DNA from 3 places in the Rhodococcus ruitaii genome. Region 2 is predicted to be linked to each of the others. Evidence: riboswitches for the same ligand, from Rfam matches in the RefSeq annotation. Region 2 holds a riboswitch; each other region holds the start of a gene.
The links. A riboswitch is a leader RNA that binds a small molecule or an ion and turns the genes downstream of it on or off. The one in region 2 is predicted to bind S-adenosylmethionine.

Region 1: it holds a riboswitch for S-adenosylmethionine, as region 2 does, so the genes downstream of both, ACZI8W_RS22195 (aminotransferase class V-fold PLP-dependent enzyme) here and metX (homoserine O-acetyltransferase MetX) in region 2, are expected to answer to the same signal.
Region 3: it holds a riboswitch for S-adenosylmethionine, as region 2 does, so the genes downstream of both, ACZI8W_RS09185 (hypothetical protein) here and metX (homoserine O-acetyltransferase MetX) in region 2, are expected to answer to the same signal.

What each region holds. Positions count from the first base shown of each region.
Region 1 covers NZ_JBUYWC010000019.1:15,554-21,577, reverse strand. Annotated here, with positions in the region: gene dacB (D-alanyl-D-alanine carboxypeptidase/D-alanyl-D-alanine endopeptidase) at 1-480, opposite strand, end outside; gene ACZI8W_RS22210 (inorganic diphosphatase) at 653-1,144, shown strand; gene ACZI8W_RS22205 (crotonase/enoyl-CoA hydratase family protein) at 1,275-2,105, opposite strand; gene ACZI8W_RS22200 (YbaK/EbsC family protein) at 2,210-2,683, shown strand; gene ACZI8W_RS22195 (aminotransferase class V-fold PLP-dependent enzyme) at 2,733-4,043, opposite strand; SAM riboswitch class IV at 4,114-4,230, opposite strand; gene ACZI8W_RS22190 (Pls/PosA family non-ribosomal peptide synthetase) at 4,488-6,024, shown strand, end outside.
Region 2 covers NZ_JBUYWC010000009.1:128,219-134,242, reverse strand. Annotated here, with positions in the region: gene ACZI8W_RS13435 (NAD(P)-dependent alcohol dehydrogenase) at 1-223, opposite strand, end outside; gene yhjD (inner membrane protein YhjD) at 326-1,375, opposite strand; gene trpS (tryptophan--tRNA ligase) at 1,394-2,443, opposite strand; gene ACZI8W_RS13420 (exodeoxyribonuclease III) at 2,504-3,316, opposite strand; SAM riboswitch class IV at 3,428-3,542, shown strand; gene metX (homoserine O-acetyltransferase MetX) at 3,578-4,705, shown strand; gene ACZI8W_RS13410 (DUF3017 domain-containing protein) at 4,718-5,002, opposite strand; gene ACZI8W_RS13405 (bifunctional methylenetetrahydrofolate dehydrogenase/methenyltetrahydrofolate cyclohydrolase) at 5,015-5,869, opposite strand; gene ACZI8W_RS13400 (tRNA (cytidine(34)-2'-O)-methyltransferase) at 5,955-6,024, shown strand, end outside.
Region 3 covers NZ_JBUYWC010000006.1:117,997-124,020, forward strand. Annotated here, with positions in the region: gene ACZI8W_RS09150 (trans-sulfuration enzyme family protein) at 1-142, shown strand, start outside; gene ACZI8W_RS09155 (hypothetical protein) at 153-500, opposite strand; gene idi (isopentenyl-diphosphate Delta-isomerase) at 702-1,259, shown strand; gene ACZI8W_RS09165 (VOC family protein) at 1,301-1,660, opposite strand; gene ACZI8W_RS09170 (hypothetical protein) at 1,721-2,188, opposite strand; gene ACZI8W_RS09175 (TetR/AcrR family transcriptional regulator) at 2,260-2,850, opposite strand; gene ACZI8W_RS09180 (alpha/beta fold hydrolase) at 2,916-3,947, shown strand; gene ACZI8W_RS09185 (hypothetical protein) at 3,957-4,322, opposite strand; SAM riboswitch class IV at 4,350-4,462, opposite strand; gene ACZI8W_RS09190 (formate/nitrite transporter family protein) at 4,625-5,455, shown strand.

The DNA of each region.
Region 1 (6,024 bases), on a different contig from region 2:
CAATACGATTTCGCCGGGCCGGGATCCGGATACCACCTTCGTCGTGACCCGATGGTCGCTCGGCAGCGCGATCAGGGCGGCCGCTGCGGTGAGCAGTTTCGTGGTGGACGCCGGCGTCATCGGACGTTCGGGCTCGTGCGACCAGAGCACCGTACCGGTCGTGGTGTCGGTGACCGACCCGGTGAATTCACCGAGTCCGGGATTCGTCACAGCAGCACGGAGTGCCGCGGTGAGTCCGGTGGGGCTGGGTGCGGGGGCCGCGTCGGTGACGGCCGCGACCTGCGGAGCGGCGATGACGGGTGCGGGGGCGGGGACGATGGCAGCAGAAGCGGTGGTGCGCACGTCGTAGACCGCGAATGCGCCACCGACCACGAGCGCGAGGAAACCCACGATCCAGATACCCAGCAGGATCCGAAAGCTCCGACGCTTGCGGGTTTCGAGCCCACCGTGCTTCTTGCTGTTACCTTGCCCCGCCAACACGCCTCCGCTGTGTTCAACCAATCGGCCCTACACACTCGCGCCCTGGTGGTCGCGTGGTGGTCCGGTACCTGCACCTACAGCGTAGCGCCGGGGCGGTTATCCTCACTTCGGACCATCGCCGCAGATACGGGCGCCGTATCGACGGGCAAACATCGACGAAGTGAGGCAAGGCGTGGAGTTCGAGGTCACCATCGAGATCCCGAAGGGGCAGCGCAACAAGTACGAGGTCGATCACGAGACCGGCCGCGTCAAGCTCGACCGCTACCTCTACACCTCCTTCGGATACCCGGCCGACTACGGCTACATCGAGAACACGCTCGGGGAGGACGGCGATCCGCTCGACTGCCTGGTGCTACTGCCCGAGTCCGTGTACCCCGGCGTGCTCGTCGATGCACGCCCGGTCGGCATGTTCAAGATGGTCGACGAGGCCGGCGGCGACGACAAGGTCCTGGCTGTTCCGGCCGGCGATCCGCGTTGGGACCACATCCAGGACATCAGCGATGTGCCGCAGTTCGAGCTCGATGCGATCAAGCACTTCTTCGTCCATTACAAGGACCTCGAGCCGGGCAAGCACGTCGAGGCTGCCGATTGGACCGGACGGGCCGACGCCGAGGCTGAGGTCACAGCCTCGATCGCGCGGCTGAAGGACAACGGCGGGCACTGAAGCCCACAGGACGGCGGACCCGAGTCCCCGAAGGGCGCCCGGCCCCCCGAAGACAAGATCTCCCGGCCGATCATGATCGGCCGGGAGATTTCTTCCTGTGGAAGGTCGCGTTCCGGCAGTCCTGAACGTCCTAGCGGCCCTTGAATTCAGGCGCGCGCTTCTGCATCACAGCGGTGATCGCCTCGGTGAGATCTTCGGACGGCAGGAACGCAGAGTTCCACGCGGCGACGTAGCGGAGGCTGTCGTCGACCTGCGCGGAGCGCGTGTGGTCGAGGACGTCCTTGATGCCGTGGACCACGAGGGGCGGGTTGGCTGCGATCTCGGCGGCCGTCGCGTGTGCGGCGGCGAGAGCCGCGGCAGCGTCGTCGAAGACGTCGCTCACGAGGCCGATCTTCTCGGCGCGTGCGGCATCGATGTCCTTGCCGGTCAACGCGAGTTCGCGTAGATGGCCGTCTCCGATGATCAGGGGAAGGCGCGCGAGACTACCGACGTCGGCCACCATCCCGACCTTGACCTCGCGAACGCTGAACCGGGCATCGGCACTCGCGTACCGAATATCGGCTGCCGAGATGAGGTCGACGCCGCCGCCGATGCACCAGCCCGAGACTGCGGCGACGACGGGTTTGCGGCAGTCGGCGACCGCTGTGATGGCGCCCTGCATGCGCTTGACCATCGCGTGGAAGTCGGTGCGGGGCTTCGCCTGCGCCTTGTCTGCCAGTACCGACCCGAGGTCGCCGGCCATGGCGGGCAGGTCGAGTCCGTATGAGAAGTGCCGTCCGGAGCCGGTGAGGACCACGGCGCGCACCTCGGGGTCGGCGTCGAGTTGCGCAAAGATCTTGGGCAGTTCCGACCAGAAGTCCGGTCCCATCGCGTTGCCTTTGCCCGGGCCCATGAGTGTGACCTGGGCTACGTGTTCGGCGCGCTCGACAGTGAACGCCTTCCAGCTGGATGAATCAGTCATTACTCCAGAGTAATATTTTGCTGCTCGCATCGCACCGAGCTTCCGATCACGTCGATCCTTGCCGATCCGGTCACAGCGGTCACCGGTTTTCATAGGGTGGCATCATGCCCAGGCCATTGCATCCGAATGCCGCCCGAGTCGCCGACACACTCATCGCTCGCGGACATCACGGCCTGATCACCACCCAGTCGATTCCGGTGCACACCGCAGAGCAGGCAGCGGCGGCCGTGCATGTCGACATCGGGGCGATCGTCAAGTCTCTCGTGTTCCTCCTCGACGACGACCCCGTCCTGATTCTCGTCTCGGGCTCGCACCGGGTATCGCTCGAGCGCACCGGTACCCGATTGGGCGGAACTCTCACCACCGCGCCTGGCAACCTCGTCGCGGAGGTCACCGGCCAGGAACTCGGCGGCGTGGCCCCGCTCGGGCACCCCACCAACCTGCCGACCTACGTCGACAGCGCGCTGGCGGGATACCCCGAGCTGTGGGCATCGGGCGGAAGCCTGGACACCCTCTTCCGCACCTCGTATACCGAACTCCTACGGGTGACCGCGGGGGTCGACGTCGTGGTGGACTGAGCCTCGCCCGGCCGATCGGGATACGAGCGCGGCATCGAGACGCGATCGTTCAGACGCACTCCGCCGCACCGTCGCCCGACTGCGTGAGACCGGGCCGGGTCTCCGGCGTCGGATTCCATGCCCCGTCGGTCTTGGCGTACGACCACGACGGCCCCTCCACCACCAACTGCCGAAGCGCCGCGAGTAGACGGTCGACGTCCGCCGACGAACTTCCCAGCCCCAGGGATGCCCGCACCGCGCCACCGGGAAGTCCGACGCGGGAAAGTAACGGATGAGCGCAGAAACGGCCGTCACGAACCCCGATGCCGTGTTCGGCTGAGAGGTAGGCGGCGATTTCACCCGGTTCGAAGCCGTCGATACCGAAAGTGACGATTCCGACGCAGTCCACCGAATCCTCCCACAGCCGAAGAATTTCCACACCGTAGATGTCGCGCAGGCCGTCGACGAGCTGCGCACACAACAACTCCTCGTGACGCGCAACCGACTCGGCGTCGTGTGATGCGAGGGTGTCGCACGCCGCAGCGATCGCCGCGACCCCCAGTACGTTCGGAGATCCGGCCTCGTGACGGGCCGGAGCACACGCCCACTCGGTGTGGTCGAGGGCAACCTCGCGTACCGCACCGCCACCAGCGAGATACGGCTCGGCCGCATCGAGCCAGTCACGACGCCCGACCAGCACACCGGCACCGAACGGTGCGTACAGCTTGTGGCCCGAGAACGCCAGATAGTCGACGCCGAGTTCAGCGAGATCGACACGACGATGCGGAACCAGCTGGGCACCATCGACGAAGATCCGCGCACCGCACGCGTGGGCGAGGTCGGCAAGCTCGCCGATCGGCAGAACCTCGCCCGTGACATTGGAGGCTCCGGTCACGGCGAGTAGCGCTGCCGGGGCACGTTCCAGCTCGACGGCGATCCGCCACATGGTCTCCGAGACTGAGTCCGCGGCTTCGACCACACGAGTGTTCTTCCACGGCAGCAGGTTCGCGTGATGCTCGATGTCGAGGACCACGACATCGCCGGGGACTGCACCGGCAAGCAGGTTGATCGAATCCGTGGTGTTGCGGGTGAAGACCACGACCTGGTCCTCGTCGGTGCCCACGAATCGGGAGACCGACGCGCGTGCATCCTCGTAGCTCGTGGTGCTGATACGCGATGCGTAGCCCGCGCCGCGGTGCACGCTGGCGTAGAACGGCAACAGTTCGGAGATCCGGTCGGTCACGCTCGCCAGAGCCGGTGCGCTGGCCGCATAATCGAAGTTCGCGTAGGTGCAGGTACCGCCCTGTACGAGAGGGACCTGCACGTCACAGCCCGACACGCGAGCAAAGGGAGCGACACAGGTGGTGGTGGCAACAGTCATGACGAATTTCCCTCGTGTATCAGGGACCCGTCGGTGATCGCCACGACGAAGGTGAATCGTTCGCCGGCGGAGTCCGCGCTTGCTGCGCCCGGGTTCGGTACGTCAGCCAGGTCGTCACCCGGAGCACCCCACCGCGGCGGAGGGTTGCCGACCAGCGAGCCGGGGCTTGACGCTGGTACTCATGACCTGCCGAAGACAATGACACCGGGCACACTTCGTGTCAAGTCGAGACCTCGATCGTGGCCCGCCCCTCATTGTCGGGAAGAAGTGAATTTCTCCCCCTGACCTGCAAAGAATCCATCATCGTGCTTTGCTCTGACGGGTGCTTCGGCGCCGCGCGCCCTCCGGCCCACACACACCGAAAGTTCATCTGTTGTCCACCTTCACATGAAATAACACCGGATCGCCCAGCCGAGTAGCCCAACCGAGTAGAAGGACAGCGGATTGTCTGCTCAACTCCCACCCGCAGCCGACGACACGTCGCTCGTGCCGGGGATCTTCCTGCGCGGATCGCACGCGCCGGCGCCACGCACACTCATCGACGTGCTGCGCGTCACCGCTGAATCGCATCCGCGCGCGCCCGCGATAGACGACGGCACCACGATGCTCGAGTACTCCGAACTCCTCGATCTGGTGGATACGGGAGCGCGCGGACTCGCGGAGGCCGGTGTGGGCGCCGGTGATCGCGTCGGTGTGCGCATGTCGTCCGGGTCCAAGGATCTGTACGTCACCATTCTGTCCGTTCTCGCGGCGGGAGCCGCCTACGTCCCGGTGGATGCCGACGACCCCGACGAACGTGCCGAGTTGGTCTTCTCCGAGGCGAAAGTCACCGCCATCGTCACTGACGCGGGGATCGGCCCCGGCACCGCGCCACCGGCCGCTGAACCGGACGTGCGTGAGCCGACCCTCGACGACGACGCATGGATCATCTTCACGTCCGGCTCCACAGGCACCCCGAAGGGTGTCGCCGTCACACACCGCAACGCCGCGGCCTTCGTCGACGCCGAAGCGAACCTGTTCTGCCGGGACGAACCGCTCGGCCCCCACGACCGGGTGCTGGCGGGTCTGTCCGTCGCCTTCGACGCATCGTGCGAGGAGATGTGGCTGGCCTGGCGACACGGCGCGTGCCTGGTGCCGGCGCCACGGTCGCTGGTGCGCACCGGCATGGATCTGGGCCCGTGGCTGGTGTCCCGCAGCATCAACGTGGTCTCCACGGTCCCGACCCTGGCGGCGATGTGGCCCGGCGAAGCACTCGAAGCGGTGCGTCTGCTCATCTTCGGCGGAGAGGCCTGCCCGCCCGACCTCGCCGAGCGTCTCGCCGTGCCGGGCCGGGAGGTGTGGAACACGTACGGCCCCACCGAAGCGACGGTGGTCGCGTGTGCCGCGATCATGGACGGCACCGGGCCCATCCGTATCGGCCTGCCGCTCGACGGCTGGGATCTCGCGGTTGTCGATACCGAGGGGATTCCCGTCGCAGAAGGACAGACCGGTGAACTCGTCATCGGCGGTGTCGGGCTTGCCCGTTACCTCGACCCGGACAAGGACGCCGAGAAATACGCGCCCATGCCGACCCTCGGCTGGGACCGTGCCTACCGCAGCGGCGACCTCGTCGTACTCGACAGCGCAGGGCTGCTGTTCCAAGGACGCGCCGACGACCAGGTCAAGATCGGCGGACGACGCATCGAGCTCGGCGAGGTCGACAACGCTCTGCAGAATCTGCCCGGTGTCGCCGGGGGTGCGTGCGCGGTCCGAAAGACGTCGGCCGGAAGTTCGGTCCTCGTCGGCTACATCGCCTCGACCGATCCCGACTTCGACGTCGCCTCCGCCCACGACCTGCTGTCCGAACAACTTCCTGCCGCCCTCGTACCGCGTCTCGCGCTCGTCGACGAGCTGCCCACGCGAACGTCCGGGAAGGTCGATCGGGGCGCACTGCCGTGGCCGCTGCCCGGTGCCGACGCCGACTCGGTCGAAGCACTCGGCC
Region 2 (6,024 bases):
CGCCGGCACCCAGCTCGGCGACGGTGCCGACCCCCTCGTGTCCCAGCGTGAGCGGCAGCCCGTAGCCGTACGATTCCTCGGGTTGATCCATGACGAAGATGTCGGAGTGGCACAGACCCGCCGCGGTCACCTTCAGCAGGATCTCGCCGGGTGCTGGCGTCGGGGTGGGAATCTCGACGACGGCCGGCTCGGCGCCGAGTGCGGTGTACTGAAGTGCTTTCATGGTGGCACCGTATGGCAGACACGGGTGCCGCCGTGCACTCCTCGTCGAATCGATACACACCGTTCACCACGCGGACGAATCCGTCGCACCTATCGGGAGTGCCTACCGATTGCGCCTACCGTTGCGGCGGAAGCGTGAACCCGCGAGCACACCGCCGATTACTCCGGCGCCGAGGAGAGCGAGACCACCGCGCACCCCTGGGCCTTCCTGAACCTGGACGCGTGGCGTGATCTTCGCGGGATCGGGCGGGGGAACATGCGCGAGCGCGAGGTTCGCCTTCGTCGATGCTGCAAATGCGGTGCAGAACAGCACGAGTTGTGCGGTGATGTTGCCGAAGACGAGGATGCCGAGGATCGGGCCGAACGCGACGCCCGCGGGACCTTGGAGGACTCGTTCCAGGTAGAGGGAACCGACCTGCTTGAGGATCTCGAAGCCGACGCCCGCCATCACCCCGGCAAGGATCGCGCTGCGGAACGTCACCGGTTCACGCGGCAGCCGGGCGATGACCCACGTGAACACCGCACTGGTGGCGGTGACCGCGATGAGGAGCGCCACGATACGCAGCAGCACGCCGACACCGACGATGTTCTCGATGTTCAGCAGTTCCACGATCCATCGCATCACCGGTCCGCTGCTGACCGCGGACAACCCCAACGACACGATCATCGCGAGACCCAGGCTGATCAGCGCGCCGCCGTCCTTGAGCTTGACGACGAAGAAGTTGCCGTTCGCGCGCGGGTTGTCCCACATCGCGGTGAGTGCATTGCGCAGGTTGGCCATCCAGCCCAGGCCGGCATACGACGCGGTGAGGAGCCCGATCACACCCACCGTGCCGCGAGAGTTGATCGCGGAATCGATGATGTCCTCGACGGTGGTGCCGAGTTCGCCGGGGATGTTCTCGGCGATCGCGTCGCTGATCTGCTGCAGCAGCTCCGGACGGCCGGCGAGCACGAAACCGGCAACGGAGAACGCGACCATGATGATCGGAACGATCGCGAGGACCGTGAAGTAGGTGAGCCCTGCAGCGTAGAAGGTGCCCCTCTTCTCCAGGTACCGCATACCGGACCGCACCAGGTGATCGAGCCACGGCCGGGCTGCTCGCTGCCGATCGAGGAAGCTCGGTTTCGTGTCGCCGTCCGGCTCACCGGCCATCTATGACTCCTTACGCGGTCAACTCCGGGGTAGGAATCCCACCTTGTCATAGACCTGGGCCAGTGTCCGGGAAGCCACCTCACGTGCCCGATCCGCACCGGCCGACAGAATCCGGAGCAGTTCCGCCTCGTCGGCGAGGTACTCGTCCACCTGCGTCCGCAACGGCGTCACGAACTCGGTGAGGACCTCTGCGGTATCGCTCTTGAGGTCGCCGTATCCCTTACCCTCGTACCCGGCGACGAGGTCGTCGATCGAACGGCCCGACAGCGCCGACTGGATGGTGAGCAGATTGCTCACCCCCGGCTTGTTCTCCTGGTCGAATCGGATCTCGCGGTCGTTGTCCGTCACCGCCGACTTGATCTTCTTCGCCGAGATCTTCGGATCGTCGAGCAGGTTGATCAGGCCGGCGTCGGTGGCCGCCGATTTGCTCATCTTCGACGTCGGGTCCTGCAGGTCGTAGATCTTGGCGGTGCCCTTGACGATCTGGGCCTCCGGGACGACGAAGGTCTTCCCGAAGCGCTTGTTGAAGCGCTGCGCGAGGTCGCGGGTGAGCTCGAGGTGCTGCCGCTGATCCTCACCGACCGGGACCTTGTGGGCGCGGTACAGCAGAATGTCCGCGGCCATGAGCACCGGGTAGGTGAACAGGCCGACGCTCGCGTGCTCGGCACCCTGCCTGGCGGATTTGTCCTTGAACTGTGTCATGCGGCTCGCTTCACCGAAACCGGTGAGGCAGTTGAGAACCCAGGACAGTTCGGCATGCTCGGGGACCTGGCTCTGCACGAACAGCACGGAGCGCTCCGGGTCGATCCCGATGGCCAGCAACTGCGCGGCGGCGACGAGGACCCGCCCGCGCAGTTCCTTCGGCTTCTGCGGCGCGGTGATGGCGTGCAGGTCGGGGATGAAGTAGAACGCATCGTTTTCGTCCTGGGCGGGAACCCACTGCTGCAACGCACCGAGGAAGTTGCCGAGGTGGAACGAATCCGACGTGGGCTGGATGCCCGAAAGCACCCGGGGCCGCGCGGCGGGGCGGGCATCCTGCACTGTGGCGTGCTGATCTGCAGTCGACATGACCTCGATAATTTCACGCCCCGGTTTCCGCGACCGAACGAGGTCGATCCGTGACCCCGCCTACTCGAACGTGACGGTCACCGGGGCGTGATCCGACCAGCGTTCGGCGTAGGTCGCGGCGCGTTCGACCCGGGCGTCGGCCGCACGGACGGCCAGGGCCGGTGTGACGAGGTGGTAGTCGATCCGCCAGCCGGCGTCGGTGTCGAATGCCTTGCCACGGTAGGACCACCAGGAGTAGGGGCCGGCGACGTCGCCGTGCAGGTCGCGCACGACATCGCGCCACCGACCGGTGGCGAGCAGCTCGGTCACCCAGGCGCGCTCGCCGGGCAGGAAGCCGGATTTGCGGACGTTGCCCTTCCAGTTCTTGATGTCGCGCTCGGTGTGGGCGATGTTCCAGTCGCCGCACACCACCATGTCGCGACCGGCCGAGACGACGTCGGATGCCCGCTCCCCCAGATACGCGGCGAAGCCCTTCATGAAGCGTTCCTTGTCGTCCTGCTTCGGGGTGTCCGCTTCTCCGGTCGGCAGATACAGGCTGCCGCACGTCACGTCGCCGAAATCCGCCTCGATGTAGCGGCCGGAGTCGGCATAGTCGTCGACATCGAAACCCACGCGCACGGCGTCTGCCGGTGTGCGCGACAGGATCGCGACACCCGCGCGCCCCTTGACGGACGACTCGGCTCCTTCGACGTGCCAGCCAGCGTCCAGCGCCGGCGCGATCGCAGTGTGGAACTGCTTCTCGCTCGCGCGCACTTCCTGAAGGCAGACGATGTCGGCGGAGGACGTCTCGAGCCACGCCAGCAGGCCCTTACCGGCCGCTGCGCGCACGCCGTTGACGTTCACGGTGGTGATGGTGAGGGGCACGCCGGACACGGTATCCGACGCCGCGGCCGGAGCCGGAACCGCGGGACGACCTTCTGGCGGCGCGGTACGGCCGAGAGCCGCCTATCGGGCCCTCCGGCCCAGCCGTTAGACTTCCGACGAGGTCATGAGTGCCAGCGCGAAGCCCCGGCTTGCTGGTCGGCAACCCTCCGGCCAGGGTGGGGTGCTCCGGGTGAAGACACGGTCGTCGGCGCACCGCAGACGACAAGCCGGCTCCTGGGAGGTTGACAAGCTGATGAAGGCGGTCCCATCGTGACAACAGGTACCAATCGTCGGCGGATTGCACTCCCGTCGGAAGACGGCCGGCTCGGCACAGTCGACATCGGCAGCATCACCCTCGAGAGCGGCGACACCCTCCCCGACGTCACCGTTGCCCTGCAGCGGTGGGGCGCGTTGTCGCCCGCCCGCGACAACGTCGTACTCGTCGAGCACGCCCTGACCGGCGACTCACACATCACCGGACCGGCCGGGCCGGATCACCCGTCACCGGGCTGGTGGTCCGGCATGGTCGGCCCCGGCGCCCCGATCGACACCGACCGGTGGTGCGTGGTGGCCACGAACGTCCTCGGCGGATGCCAGGGCAGCACCGGGCCGGGCAGCACCGCGCCCGACGGGAAACCGTGGGGTTCGCGATTCCCCCGGATCACCATCCGCGATCAGATCACCGCGGAAGCCGCGCTCCTCGATGCTCTCGGCATCGACACGCTGGCCGCCGTGACGGGCGGATCGATGGGCGGCATGCGCTCGCTCGAATGGATCATCACCCACCCGAACCGGGTGCGGGCGGCACTGGTCCTGGCGGTCGGTGCCCGCGCGACAGCCGATCAGATCGGTGTGCAGAGCACCCAGATCGCTGCCATCACGCAGGATCCCCACTGGCAGGGCGGCAACTACTACGCGAGTGGCAGCCGGCCGGAAGCGGGGCTGGGCATCGCCCGCCGCATGGCCCACCTGTCGTATCGCAGCGAGGAAGAACTCGACTCTCGGTTCGCGAATCTCCCTCAAGGAGACGAAGATCCGTGGGGCGACGGGCGCTACGCTGTGCAGAGCTATCTCGACCACCAGGCATCGAAGCTCGTCAAACGGTTCGACCCCGGCACGTATGTGGTGCTCAGCGACGCGATGAATCGGCACGACGTGGGACGCGGTCGCGGTGGCATCGAAGCTGCGTTGGCGGGCACGAATGTTCCGACGATCGTCGCGGGTGTCGATTCGGATCGCCTCTACCCGATCCGATTGCAGCAGGAGATCGCAGACGGTCTGCCGAAGTGCGACGGGCTGCGTGTCCTCGAGTCACGCGACGGACACGACGGCTTTCTCACCGAAGCCGATGCCGTGGCGAAGCTGCTCGTCGAGCTGATGGAACTGGCGGGCGGCTGAGAGCCGGATGCGTTATCCGGTGCCGAGCGGATCGATCGAGACTGCCAGCGTCACGATCGCACCGCCCATGGCAAGCATCGCAGCGACGTCGAAACGTTTGCCTCGCACCGCGAGCACTCCCACCTGATCCGAGTCGAGCGCCCACCTGAGGATCCCCGCAAGGATCATCGCACCGCCGAACACGAAAGCACCCCGGCGCCAGCGGTCGGCCAGCACAAGGACCACCGCGGCGGCGATCACCAGGGTGACCGCCAGCAGCGGCAGGTTCAGTCGTGTCAATCGCACCGAACTGTCCATCCGCTGGTCTGCTCAGAGACCGGCGTCGTGCTCGGCGCGTTCGACGACGTTCGTCAGCAGGAACGCGCGGGTGAGCGGTCCGACTCCGCCGGGGTTCGGGGAGAGGAACCCCGCGACGTCGCGGACGTCGTCGGCAACATCGCCGCGCAGGCCGTCGGCAGTGCGCGAGACGCCCACGTCGAGCACTGCCGCACCGGGCTTGACCATCTCGGCGGTGATGAGTCCGGGCACGCCCGCAGCGGCGACGATGATGTCGGCGCGCTTCACCTCGGCGGCGAGATCCTTGGTGCCGGTGTGGCACAGCGTCACGGTCGCGTTCTCGCTGCGGCGGGTCAGCAGCAGCCCGATCGGGCGGCCCACCGTCACACCGCGCCCGACGACCACCACGTGGGCGCCGTTGATCGGCACCTCGTAGCGGCGCAGCAGGTGAACGATGCCGCGCGGGGTGCACGGCAACGCCGCGTCCTTGCCGAGCACCAGGCGTCCGAGGTTGACGGGATGCAACCCGTCGGCGTCCTTGGCGGGGTCGATGCGCTCGAGGGCGGCGTTCTCGTCGAGGTGCTTGGGCAGCGGCAACTGCACGATGTACCCCGTGCAGGCGGGGTCGTCGTTGAGTTCGTCGATCGCCGCTTCGAGCTGCTCCTGGGTGATGTCGGCGGGGAGATCCTTACGGATCGAGGTGATCCCCACCTTGGCGCAGTCGTTGTGCTTGCCCCTCACGTACGTCGCCGACCCCGGATCGTCGCCGACGAGGATCGTGCCGAGGCCGGGCGTGATGCCCTTGTCCTTCAGCGCTGCCACACGGACCAGGAGGTCCTCGAAGATTTCGTCGCGGGTTGCTTTGCCGTCCAGGAGGGTCGCAGTCACGTGGTCCATTGTTCCAGGCGTCCGGTGACCCGCGTGTGGCGACCGGCCGGATGGGCTGTTCTGCTCTTCTGGCAAGCTTGTCGGAGTGTTCCGAGTGATGTTCCACGAACCTCGTATTCCACCCAATACCGGCAATGCGATCAGGTTGGTCGCCG
Region 3 (6,024 bases), on a different contig from region 2:
CACTACTCATTACGACCTCTCGCCTCAGGAACGGCGGCGGCGCGGGATTACCGGGTCGATGATCCGGTTGTCGGTCGGTCTCGAAGACGCCGACGATCTTGTCGCCGATCTCACCCGGGCTCTCGAGGCCGTCACGGTTTGACCGGCACAGCTCACATCGGTGGTCGGGCACCCAGCGGATCGAGTCGGGATCGGAAGGCAGATGTCAGCCAGGACATGGCGGACATCACGAATCCGAATGGGGTGACGAACAATGGATGTGTGACCGCCCCGACCAGGCTTCGGCCTACGTCCACGCGTTCGTCTCTTCGAGTGACCTCTTCGAGATGACCCGCGGGAATCCACGTAGGTGCGGGGTCGGAGTCGGCCGAGCGGAAGTACCAGAGTCCTGACGGGTAGATCCGGTACGGACCGGATACATCCAGGTTTCGCCCCTCGTAGTGGGCTTCCACACTGTGCGCGGAGTCATCGGCGCGGTCGGTGGGTGCAGTGTTGCTCATGCGATCACGTCCCGGTACGTCGGAGGTTGCGTCTGAGGGCAACGATTCGGTGGTGACATCAGCGGCATCTACCACGGCCGAGCGTAGTCTCGGGTCGGCACCAATACAGGGCCCGGTCGGTGCGAGATACACCACCCGTGTCGATCCGGCGGGTGCCGGACGCTGCCCGACACCCAGATCAACCCCATGGAGATCCACCACATGACAGCGCCTGCCCACGAAGAACTCGTCGTTCTGCTCGACGAACACGAGCGCCCCATCGGTACAGCTCCGAAAGCCACCGTCCATCACACAGACACCCCTCTTCACCTGGCGTTCTCTTGCTACGTGTTCGATGACGCGGGCCGGGTCCTCGTGACGCGACGCGCACTGAGCAAGATCACGTGGCCCGGTGTGTGGACGAACGCGTGTTGCGGTCATCCAGGGCCGGAGGAATCCCTCGAGGACGCGGTCCGCCGTCGCGTCGAACAGGAGTTGGGCCTCGCCGTCGATGATGTCACGTGTGTATTGCCGCACTTCCGGTACCGCGCGACGGCAGCCGACGGGACCGTGGAGAACGAGGTGTGTCCGGTGTTCTGCGCCCGCGCCGTCTCCGGCCTCCAGCCAGAACCGTCAGAGGTGATGGAGTGGAGGTGGGTGTCGTGGGCCGATATGCAGACGGCGGCAACCGTTCCGTGGCTGATCAGCCCGTGGGCGGCCGAGCAGATCCCGCAACTCAACCAGGCCGGAATTGCGCGGCGGATTTCCAGCGCTTCCTGAGTGGCACCCACGCGCCCTCGACGATCGGAGGGCGAACGGGTTCACGCGTCGTCGGACCAGGCCCCTAATTCGTTTCCACTCGGGTCGAGGAAGGTGAATCGACGGCCACCCGGAAAATCGTACGGCCCCGACGAAATCTGGCCTCCGGCACGTTCGACCGCGCGGACGGTGGCGTCGAGATCGCTGGAGTACAGCAACACCAGAGGCCCAACCCCACCCGGTGGGCGCAGAGTCGTCAGGCCACCGACCTCTCCGTCGCCCTCGACAGCACGAATTCCGGCGTAATCGGGCCCGTAGTCGTTGAAGCTCCAGCCGAAGGCGGATTCGTAGAAGGCGCGTGTCGTGGGGAGATCGGTAGCGCCGAGTTCGATGTAGTCGATTACGTGATGTCTGGTTCCCATGGAGCCATCGTGAACCCACCCATCGACATGCGCCGCCGAACCGGGCATTCCCTTACCCCATCACGACGCCGAGACCGCGGTCGCGCTCTTCCACTCGCTCTGCCGGCCGACGATCACCGATCGGACTCCGCCCCTGGCGAGCATCGAGCGAACGGCGCCGGACTCACGAAGCACGCGTGCGAGAGAGTCCGTGTCGCCGGTGTCGTGTGGTGGTTGCGACGCGACACCGAGCAAGATCCGAGGTTCGGATGCGGGCCGACTTCCTTCGATGAGCAGCACTTCCTCGTCGACCTCGCGAACGAGGATCTCGCGTCGGCCGGACATCTCGCCGACCAGCAGAAGCACGTAGTCGATATCGGTGCCGTCGTCGTGCGCCGCGAGCAGCCGAGCACGGTGACCGCCGCACATCAGCGCCTCGTCCAATTCCGCCTGCCCCGAGCGGTCGGATGCGGCCGGGGGAACCCGATCGGAATCCGAAATGTCGATCGGCTGCGCCGTGCCGTGCGAGTTGGTGGTCGATGTCCTCATGACATCCTCCAATCTCCTCTTCTTGCCACTCCAGCATTGCAGTGAGGTCCGACACGAACTCGGGAACTTCGTTACTTCCCGCCGGCCGTGGCGATTTCGATGCACCGATCGATCTCCCGGATGACGAGTTCGACCGCGCTGTCGGCGTCCATCCCCGCAATCAGCACGGATTGCGTCGCACCAGTACTGAGTACGACCAACCTCATGGCCTCGCTGTGCGCTTCTATCTCGGAGAGACCCGCCCGACATAGAAGCCGCTCGGCCTCGGACACCGTCCCCCGCGACGCTTCGGCGAGGAACGACCTGATCCACGGGTCGTTCGCCGCCTTCGCGAGATAGGCGAACCAGACCGACACACCCACACGGGACGGTGCGCTCGTCGGAACGGGTTGAGTGAGCAAAGCTGCGAGGGCTGCTCTCGGATCGCCCGCCGCCCCCCGCCCGTGGTACACCTGCTCGGCACCGGTGACCATCTCCTGCGCTCCCGACCGGATCAGCTGTTGTTTCGATTCGAAATAGTGTTGGATTCTGCCAATCGAGACGCCGGCCTCGGCCGCCACCGACTGGAACGTCACCCCGTCGATGCCCCGTTCGTGGATCACTGCCCACAGTGCCCACACGATCTCTCTACGACGCTCAGCATGGTCGACAACTCTCGGCATGACGACAGTTTACAATATGTTTATACTGCAAACAGCACGGTTCACCGAACGTCAGGAAGACCTCCATGAGTGAACACACCAGCACAGACCCCCGACCCGACCATCCACCACCCACCCGTCGGCGCCGATGGCTGCGCCGCAGCGGAATCGTCGTGGTTGCCGCACTGGCCGCACTGGGCGCAGTAGGCATCCAGCAGTTCTTCTTCGGAGCTCCGGGCGTGGGCCACTTCCGCGACGCCGAGGGACGCCGCACCTACGTCGAGGCCTACACCCGGGCGATGTCTGCACTTCCAGCACCATCGACAACCCACGACGTTCCGACCCGATTCGGTACGGTCCGCGTCTACGAGTGGAGCACTCCGGAACTCGAGAACACCGCTCCGGTCGTCTTGGTTCCCGGCCGCTCGTCGGGTGTCCCGATGTGGGCCGAAAACCTCGCCGACTTCGTGCCGCACCGGCGCGTCCTCGCCTTCGACGCACTCGGCGACGCCGGATTGTCGGTGCAGAATGTCCCGTTGACCTCGTTCGACGATCAGGCGCTCTGGATCGCCGATGCCCTCGGCGAACTCACAACCGACCCCGTGCACATCACCGGTCATTCGTTCGGCGGCGCGATCGCAGCCACCTACGCTCGGCAATTCCCCGATCGCGTCCGATCACTCACCCTTCTCGAACCTGTCTTCACGTTCGCACACCCGTCCGCCCGAATGATGGCGTGGACGATGGTGTCCAGCCTCCCCTTCCTGCCCGAGGCATGGCGGAACACCGCGCTCAGCAAGGTGGGCGGCGCCGAGTTCGACCCGGACGACGACATGGCGAAGATGATCGCTGCAGGCTCAGAACACTATTCCGCCGTGCTGCCGACGCCCTCGCCCATGAACGACGAGGACATGGGACGTCTCACCATGCCTACCTATGTCGCTATCGCAGAACGCGATTCGCTTGCCGGTGACACTGCCGCGGCCGAGCGGGCAGGTACACTTCCACACGCGACCGTCGACGTTTTCCCCGACACCACCCACTCCCTGCCCATGCAGGCGAAAGATCGTCTAGCCGTAGAACTTCCCGCATTCTGGAACGATTCCGACCAGAGTTGACCCGGCCGGTCAGCAGCCCGGCACGTAGGTCAGCACCGGAACACGTCCCGGCACACACCCTGTCCAGTGATCGGGGGCAGCCAGGGTGAATGTCACCGGCACATGCGGATTCGGCCCCGGAAGGATCAACACCCGCCACCGAGGAATCCACGTTCCGATCTCTCCACCCACATGGACTGCGCGGGATATCGCAGCTGTGTCATGGTGTCGAAACTCGAGTCGTATTCCGTCCCAGGATAGTTCGACGCTCGTACTGTCAAGCACGTGCACCAACGCACCGACACTCAGGTCAGAGTCGTCGAAAGCCTTACGGGCGCGGATGAAATGGACGTGGTGCCCGTCTCCGAACGCGGCGCATTGATGGGGGTCGGTCATGATATTTCCTCCGGGTCGGCCCCGGGCGGGGCGCTCGTGCCCGGGCCGGTCGGCCGCGGGCCGCTTCGTCATCCGAGCCACCCGCGAGCGTGGGGTTGGCGTGCCGTCCAGTCGGAGCTTGGCGACGACATCTCGTGAAGCACCGCCACTCTACACGACGCAGCGACCTACACGACACAGCGACCTCACAACCCGAGCGACCGACCTCGGCGGAGAACGCAACGCGTCCTTACTGCTCCGAAACGCAGCGGTGACGGGCACCGTCGACACTGGCCGGGCACTGTTCGCACCAGGAGGTTGCCGTGTCCTACGTTCCACCCGCCGAGTTGGCCCGCGCGATGGTCGACGCCGGCCAGAGCAAGGTCCTCATGTCCACCCGCGACACCATGATCAGGGCGTACATGGCCGGCGCGATCCTCTCGCTCGGAGCGGCGTTCGCGATCACTGTCACCGTGCAGACAGGCAACGCGCTGCTCGGAGCGATTCTCTTCCCGGTCGGATTCTGCCTGCTCTATCTACTGGGCTTCGACCTGCTCACCGGCGTGTTCACCATGGTTCCCATCGCCTACCTCGACAAACGCCCCGGGGTGACGATCGGGTCGATGCTCCGGAACTGGGGTCTCGTCTTCATCGGGAACTTCCTCGGCGCCTTGACGGTGGCCGTACTGATCACCTTCGTCCTCACCTACGGATACTCGATTCCACCGGACGCCATCGGCGAACGTCTCGGCGAAATCGGCGAGGAACGCACCCTCGGCTATGCAGAGCACGGCGCAGCCGGCATGGCGACCCTGTTCTTCCGTGGCATGTTGTGCAACTGGATGGTATCCACCGGCGTCGTCGCAGCGATGATGTCCAAGAGCGTGCCGGGCAAGGTTCTCGTCATGTGGATGCCCGTCATGCTGTTCTTCTACATGGGCTTCGAACACTCGGTCGTCAACATGTTCCTGTTCCCGTCCGGCCTCCTGCTCGGCGGCGACTTCACGCTCAGCGACTACCTGATCTGGAACGAGATCCCGACAGTACTGGGCAATCTGGTCGGTGGTGTCGTCTTCGTCGGTCTCGCCCTCTACGTCACCCATGTGCGGACGCAGCCCAAGCGATCAGTCGGGAACACGCCGACGCCGGCATGATCGGACGGCATCGTTCGTTCCGATCTCATCTGCTGCACTCACCAAGCGTGCGGAATGCACGACCGGACCGGCTGACCATGACGATATCTGGTGCCGACGCCGCGCCCCCCGGATCTGACGAACCGGGCGGTCGAGGTCCGCCGCGCCGCGGGCCGTCGACCAGCTCTACTGCCCGCACCATCCGGCGTTCGGCCCTCGATGTCCGGAAACGACTCGGACCCGGGGGCCGCAGCCCACGGGTCCGATGGTCGGGAGCCCTACTGCTGGGCGCTGCTGATTCCTTCAGCAGAACCGGTGAAGAAGTCGAGTGCACCGAAGAGGTCTGCGGCGTTGACGAAGAATTCGGCCAGATCAGCGAGCATGATGTAAATCCCATCTGTGGAGAATCAACAGCGGTGCGATCGCGGTGACGAACGCCCTTCAATTGTTACCAGAAGATCCTGATCCCGCAGCGTGGACACACTGAGTTCCACATCACATTCCGCCTGGTCGGATCCAATCACGAACCGATCACAGGTGTGAAATGATCTACCTTTCAGCAGGTAGATGCGCCGACTCCCTGAGCGCCG